One region of the Hominisplanchenecus murintestinalis genome, then DNA from elsewhere that is predicted to be linked to it. Evidence: predicted binding sites of a transcription regulator. Region 1 holds the regulator's gene; the other holds the start of a gene.
The links. Region 1 encodes Rex, which represses fermentation and respiration genes when NADH is low (regulators of the CRP and FNR family bind a similar motif). Its sites were predicted from a motif close to ATTGTTAANTANTTAACAAT; they were not measured.

Region 1 (3,420 bases):
TAGAGAGCGCTGTGGTTCCGGGATTTTACGGCGCCATGCCGGACGGAAAGGTAAAGACATTTTCGAGAGGCGGTTCCGATGTGACCGGTTCTATTGTGGCAAAAGCTATCAGTGCGGATATCTATGAAAACTGGACGGATGTTTCCGGGTTCCTGGTGACAGACCCACGAATCATTGAAAATCCGAAGGTGATTGAGACAATTACTTACCGGGAGCTGCGGGAGCTTTCCTATATGGGCGCGACTGTACTTCACGAAGATGCGATTTTCCCGGTGCGCAAGGCGGGAATCCCCATTAATATCAGGAATACGAATGCTCCGCAGGATAAAGGAACCCTGATTGTGGAAAGCACATGCAGGAGACCGAATTATACAATCACCGGAATTGCCGGGAAGAAAGGTTTTGCCGCCCTGAATATTGAGAAGGATATGATGAATGCGGAGGTTGGATTTGGCAGGAAGGTGCTCCAGGTGTTTGAAGAAAATGGGATTTCTTTTGAGCATATGCCCTCCGGTATCGACACGATGACAATTTTTGTCCATCAGTCGGAATTTGAGGAAAAGGAGCAGAAGGTACTGGCGGGAATCCACCGTGCGGTGAACCCGGATTCTGTAGATTTAGAAGCGAACCTGGCCTTGATTGCAGTGGTAGGGCGCGGTATGCGGGCGACCAGAGGAACGGCTGGGCGTATTTTCTCCGCGCTGGCACATGCGAATATCAATGTGAAGATGATTGATCAGGGTTCCAGCGAGCTGAATATTATCATCGGCGTGAGAAATGATGATTTTGAAGCGGCAATTAAAGCGATTTATGATATTTTTGTGACAACCCAGCTATAAGAATTGACAGAAATTTAACATTTAGGTATACTGGATAAAGAAGCATACCCCATTCCGACAGGGGAAGACCGCTGACGGGATGGGGTAAACTATAGTCGGGAAGGATGATTCTGATGGAGGGGAAGGAAATATCAAGGGCAGTAGTGAAACGTCTGCCGCGCTATTACCGGTATTTAGGAGATTTGCTTGAGAGAGGTGTAGAGAGAATTTCTTCAAATGATTTGAGTGAAAAGATGCGGGTAACTGCATCGCAGATTCGGCAGGATTTGAATAATTTCGGCGGTTTTGGGCAGCAGGGCTATGGCTATAATGTGGAGTTTCTTTATAATGAGATAGGAAGAATCCTTGGACTGGATAAAACCTACCATATGATTATCGTGGGAGGAGGAAATCTGGGGCAGGCGCTTACGAATTATGTAAAGTTTGAAAAGCGGGGATTTAAGATTATAGGGATTTTTGATGTGAATCCAGAGCTTGTGGGAAAAAATGTGAGGGGGATAGAGATACGTGTGGCAGATGAGATTCCCCGTTTTCTGCGGGAAAATGACATTCAGATTGCCGCGCTTACGCTGCCGAAAAGCCAGGCTGAAGAGATGGCGGTGCTGCTGGTCGAGAATGGTGTGAAAGCTATCTGGAATTTCGCACACCTGGATCTCAGATTGCCGGAGGATGTGATTGTGGAGAATGTACATCTGTCGGAAAGCCTGATGCAGCTTTCCTATAATATCAGCCGCAGACAGGAGACGGGGAGATGAAATACCTGGTAAATGCCCGGGAGATGCAGAGATGCGACAGGATTACGATAGAAGAATATGGGGTTCCCGGTCTTGTGCTTATGGAGCGGGCAGCTTTGGCAGTGGCAGATTCGGTGATGGACGGTGAATTTTGTACGGATAAGGTGCTGGCAGTGTGCGGTTCGGGCAATAACGGAGGCGACGGATTTGCAGCCGCCCGGATTTTGATGGAGCGAAATGTGGAGATTGCTGTCCTGTTTGTAGGAAAAGAGGAGTCCATGAGCGAAGCAGCGCGGATTCAGAAGAAAATCTGCGAAAATTATGGTATGAATTTTGTCAGCAATATAGACGTTCATGAATATACTTGTATAGTAGATGCTATCTTTGGCGTGGGGCTTTCCAGGAAAGTCGAGGGAGAGTACCGGACGTTGATCGAACAGATTAATCAGGCATCGGGAAAGGTGATAGCAGTAGATATCCCTTCAGGCATTTCTGCTGATAGCGGCAGAGTGATGGGGGCAGCCGTATGCGCAGACAGAACCGTGACATTCGGGTTTGCGAAGCTTGGACAGGTGCTTTACCCGGGAGCCTTATACTGCGGGGAAACCGTTGTATGGGACATAGGAATTACAGAGAAAAGTTTCCGTGGGGAATTACCCCGTGCATACTATCTCGGACGGGAGGATATGCGCTGCCTGCCGCGGAGGATGAGGTATTCAAATAAAGGTACTTACGGAAAAGCCCTGCTTGTGGCGGGACAGAAGAATATGTGCGGTGCGGCATATCTGGCAGGGGAGGCAGCGTACCGTGTGGGAACAGGGCTGGTGAAAATCTTTACAGAAGAATGCAATCGGGTGATTGTGCAGGAAAGGCTTCCGGAAGCGCTGTTGTCTACATATGAGGTTTCGGAGGTTTTGGAAGAAGAAAACAGCTTCCGGTGGCCTACAGCAGCAGGAATCGGCCCGGGGTTTGGAACAGGCGAGGGAAAGTGGGAAATCCTGTGTTTGTTTTTGGAAAGATGCGTCTGTCCGCTGGTACTGGATGCAGACGCGCTGAATCTGCTTTCCGGCAGGATAGAGACGTTAAGGGAGCGCCGGGCGCCTGTTGTGGTGACTCCCCATGTAGGAGAGATGGAACGTCTGACGGGTATTCCCAAAAGCACGATTCTGGAAGATTTGCCGGGAACATGCCGGCGATTTGCAGAGGAGTACCGGGTGGTTTGCGTACTGAAAGATACCAGAACCGTGGTTTCTGACGGCAGGGAAATCTGCGTAAATCTCACGGGGACAGACGGAATGGCAACGGGAGGTTCCGGGGATGTACTTACAGGAATTCTGACAGGACTGCTTGCACAGGGGATGGAGCCTTTTGCGGCGGCAAAGCTGGCAGTGTGGATTCACGGCTCTGCCGGGGAACTGGCGTCCAAACGTCTGGGAAGACGCGGGATGCTGGCAGGAGATCTTTTGAAGGAGATACCGACAGTATTGTTGGAGGGAGAGAACGCATGAAGAAGCATGGAAGAGTATGGGCGGAAATTGATCTGGATGCAATAGAGTTTAATTATCAGGAAATGAAAAAGAAGCTTGGCGGCGGACAGAAAATGATTGCCGTAGTAAAAACCGATGGGTATGGACACGGCGCCGTGCCTATAGCAAGGTTTCTGGAGCCGCTGGATGATATCTGGGGATTCGCGGTGGCGGCTGTGGAGGAAGCGCAGGAGCTAAGGAGACATGGAATTACAAAGCCCATACTGATCTTAGGCTATACGTTCCGGGAGGATTACCGCTGGTTGGCGAGAGAAGAAATACGCCCTGCAGTTTTCAAGTATGATATGGCGGCGCAGATGT
Region 2 (3,420 bases), on a different contig from region 1:
CTGGAACAGCCGGACGAATTTCAGGTGCAGAACTGGCAGGATGTGCTCGCGGTTTATGTGCTGAGAGTCCAGGACGGTGATTCGGGCAAAGCAATCCACCTGGATGCGGAAGCGAAAGAAGAGCTGGAAAAGATATTCTTCTTTATGAATGTCCGCAGGGATTCGATTATTACAAAGAAACTTTCGAAGGAAGTGGATTTGGAAAAGGAAATCTGCTCCCTGGACATCCATGATTATGCGGAGCTGAATAACTTGGATGAAAGCGGAAGAAAGCTTCTTGAGAAATATACAGGGGATGAATGCAAGCGGCTGTGTACAATCGCAGCCGCAGCAAAGGGTTTTGCTTACGGAGGAACAGGAAGCGGCGTGTCAGACGCAAGGGCGGCGATTGTAGCAGCAGCGTGCAGCCTTGTAGGACGGGTCGGTTATTTCTGGGGCGGAAAGTCTTATGCTATGGGCTGGGATACCAGATGGGGAGAACCGTCTAAAGTTACCGCAGGAGGAAGCGTATCGACAGGAACGACCAGGGGATTTGGCCTTGACTGCAGCGGATTTGTATGCTGGGCATTCTATAATGCCCTGGGCGGGACAGACGGCGGTATCGGTAACCATACCACGACCCAGTGGAATGCTTCAGAGATGGTAGACGGCAACGAGGCGCTGCCGGGAGATTTGGTATTTTATGCATCTCCTGAGGCGGGAGACAGGAATCATGTGGGAGTTGTGGTTGGCAGGAACTCAGACGGAAGTCTCATTGTGGCACATTGTTCTTCCAGCCAAAATGGAGTAGTGATAGGCGAGGCGTGGTCGTCAGGGTTTAAATATGTGAGAAGGCCAGTTTTCTTGAAATAAGAAAAGGATTTTGTAATAAAAAGTGCGCACAAATTCAGAAATTTGTGCGCACTTTTTTAAAAGCAAAAAAGTTCAGAATTCTCTTGTTAAATTCTTATCAATGTGTTATGATGTGTGTAATGAAATCGAGCGAATGCTTCCTTAAGTGCGGAGTAATGAAGCGGTTTACTCGGATTGTTTTTTGGCGTCCACGTTTACCGTACCCTCCGCTTACATTTTATAAACGGGGAATACGGTAAACGGGCACGGTTTCATAATTTTTTTGCTATGATTGTTAAAATAAAGACAATGTAAAAAGGAGGAAACATTTATGAGCAGTAAAATTACTATTATTGGTGCGGGAAGCGTAGGGGCAACGATAGCATATACGTTATCCACACAGGATATCGCATCAGAAATTGTCCTGATTGACATTAACAAGCAGAAGGTTGAGGGTGAAGTGCTGGATATCGCCCAGGGAACCTGCTTCCGCGACCCGATTGCGATTACGGCCGGTGAGTATGCGGATGCAAAGGATTCTGATATTGTTATTATTACTTCAGGAATTGCCCGTAAACCCGGACAGACAAGGATTGAGCTTACACAGACAAATGTGGATATTTTAAAATCCATCACACCGGAAATCGTAGCGGCTGCACCAAATGCACTCTACGTAATCGTAAGCAATCCTGTGGACATTATGACCTACGTATTTACAAAGATTTCCGGATTGCCGGAGAACCAGATTGTAGGTTCCGGTACGCTTCTGGATACGGCGCGTCTGCGCTGCGGGCTGTCTGAGCATTTTAAGGTTGCACAGAAAAATATTCACGCATATGTATTTGGAGAGCATGGAGACACCTCTTTTGTACCGTGGACAGGCGCGTATATATCAGGTGTAAGCGTGGATGAATACTACAAGCTGCTCCGCAGCATGGGCAGGGATGTAGAAGAACTGGATAAACCGGGTATGCTTGAGTACGTACAGAAATCCGGCGGAAGGATTATTGCCAATAAAGGGGCTACCTTCTATGCGATTTCCGCGGCAGTATGCAAGCTGTGCAGCATTCTGTCCTCATCCTCGGATTCCATGGCTACTGTGTCATCCATGATGCATGGCGAGTATGGCATTGAAGATGTATGCCTGAGTACCCTGACTCTGGTAGGTCCGGAAGGTATCCGTGGAAAAGTGCCGATGCGTATGAATAAGGGAGAAATTGAGCAGCTACAGGCAAGCGCAAATGCATTGAAAGCAGTTATCGCTCAGATTGATCTGTAAGATTCTCCGGTTAAATTCAGCGGAAAACTGCTGCGGCTTATCTGTTATTCCATTGGAGGAGCGGTCGGGCCGCAGCGTATCCCATAATTTTTAGAAGAAAGGACAACATAATGATGAAGTACAGTTACTATCCGGGATGTACCCTGAGAACAAAGGCGAAAGACCTGGATGCTTATGCCAGAGCCTCAGCGAAGGCGCTGGGATTTGAACTGGAAGAGATTGAGAACTGGCAGTGCTGCGGAGGCGTTTACCCGCTGGGCAGCGACGAGATTGCCACGAAGCTTTCTTCCGTGCGTGCTTTAAATGAAGCAAAAGAGAAGCATCAGGATCTGGTGACGCTCTGTTCTGCCTGCCATCATGTCATCAAGCGTGTGAATGATGATATGCAGAATGTAGAGGACATCCGTACCAGAGCGAACAATTATATGAAGCTTGAAGAGCCCTACGCAGGTGAGACAACAGTCCTTCATTTTCTGGAAGTGCTGCGGGACCGTGTAGGGTTTGACACGCTAAAAGAGAAAGTTACAAATCCATTGACCGGGAAGAAAATCGGCGCTTACTATGGCTGTCTGCTTCTGCGCCCCGGCAAGATTTTACAGTTTGATAACCCGGAGAATCCGAAGATTCTGGAGGACTTCATCCGTGCCATCGGTGCGGAGCCGGTGATTTACCCGTACAGGAACGAATGCTGCGGCGGCTACATCTCCCTGAAAGAAAAAGACATGTCAAAAAACATGTGCAATAACATCATGGAGAGCGCTGAAGGCTTCGGTGCGGAAATGCTGATTACTGCCTGTCCATTGTGCCTGTACAATTTAAACAACAGTGTGCAGAACAGGCTTCCGGTGTACTACTTCACAGAGCTTCTGGCAGAGGCGCTGGGTGTGAAAGAGGAGGTGGCGAAGGCATGAGCAAAGAGAAGAAGCAGGCAGAGCTTATCAAGGAAATAAGCGGCGTCAATCCTTTAAAATGTATGAAATGCGGCAAGTGTTCCGCTACCTGTCCGGCGTATAACGAGATGGACATCAAGCCCCATCAGTTCGTTTCCTACGTGGCAAATGAAGATATTGAGACACTGGTACAGTCCAAATCCCTGTGGAAATGCCTCTCATGCTTTGCATGTGTGGAGCGCTGTCCGAGGGATGTAAAGCCGGGCAAGCTGATTGATGCGGCAAGGCAGATTGTCGTCCGCCAGAAGGGGCAGAATTACCTGAAGGCAGACGAGATTCCGGAGCTTCTTGACCCGGAGCTTCCGCAGCAGCTTTTAGTCAGCGCATTCAGAAGATACAGGAGGTAAGCACAGAATGCAG

Region 2: NFR99_RS06540 (L-lactate dehydrogenase) is a predicted target of Rex. The motif match lies at 935-954, and genes of this name have one in related genera.

Annotation. Positions count from the first base shown of each region.
Region 1 is NZ_CALPCM010000032.1:7,986-11,405, forward strand. It holds gene NFR99_RS10850 (aspartate kinase) at 1-839, shown strand, start outside; gene NFR99_RS10855 (redox-sensing transcriptional repressor Rex) at 953-1,594, shown strand; gene NFR99_RS10860 (NAD(P)H-hydrate dehydratase) at 1,591-3,081, shown strand; gene alr (alanine racemase) at 3,078-3,420, shown strand, end outside.
Region 2 is NZ_CALPCM010000012.1:14,204-17,623, reverse strand. It holds gene NFR99_RS06545 (NlpC/P60 family protein) at 1-852, shown strand, start outside; gene NFR99_RS06540 (L-lactate dehydrogenase) at 1,163-2,110, shown strand; gene NFR99_RS06535 (CoB--CoM heterodisulfide reductase iron-sulfur subunit B family protein) at 2,224-3,021, shown strand; gene NFR99_RS06530 (4Fe-4S dicluster domain-containing protein) at 3,018-3,407, shown strand; gene NFR99_RS06525 (CoB--CoM heterodisulfide reductase iron-sulfur subunit A family protein) at 3,415-3,420, shown strand, end outside.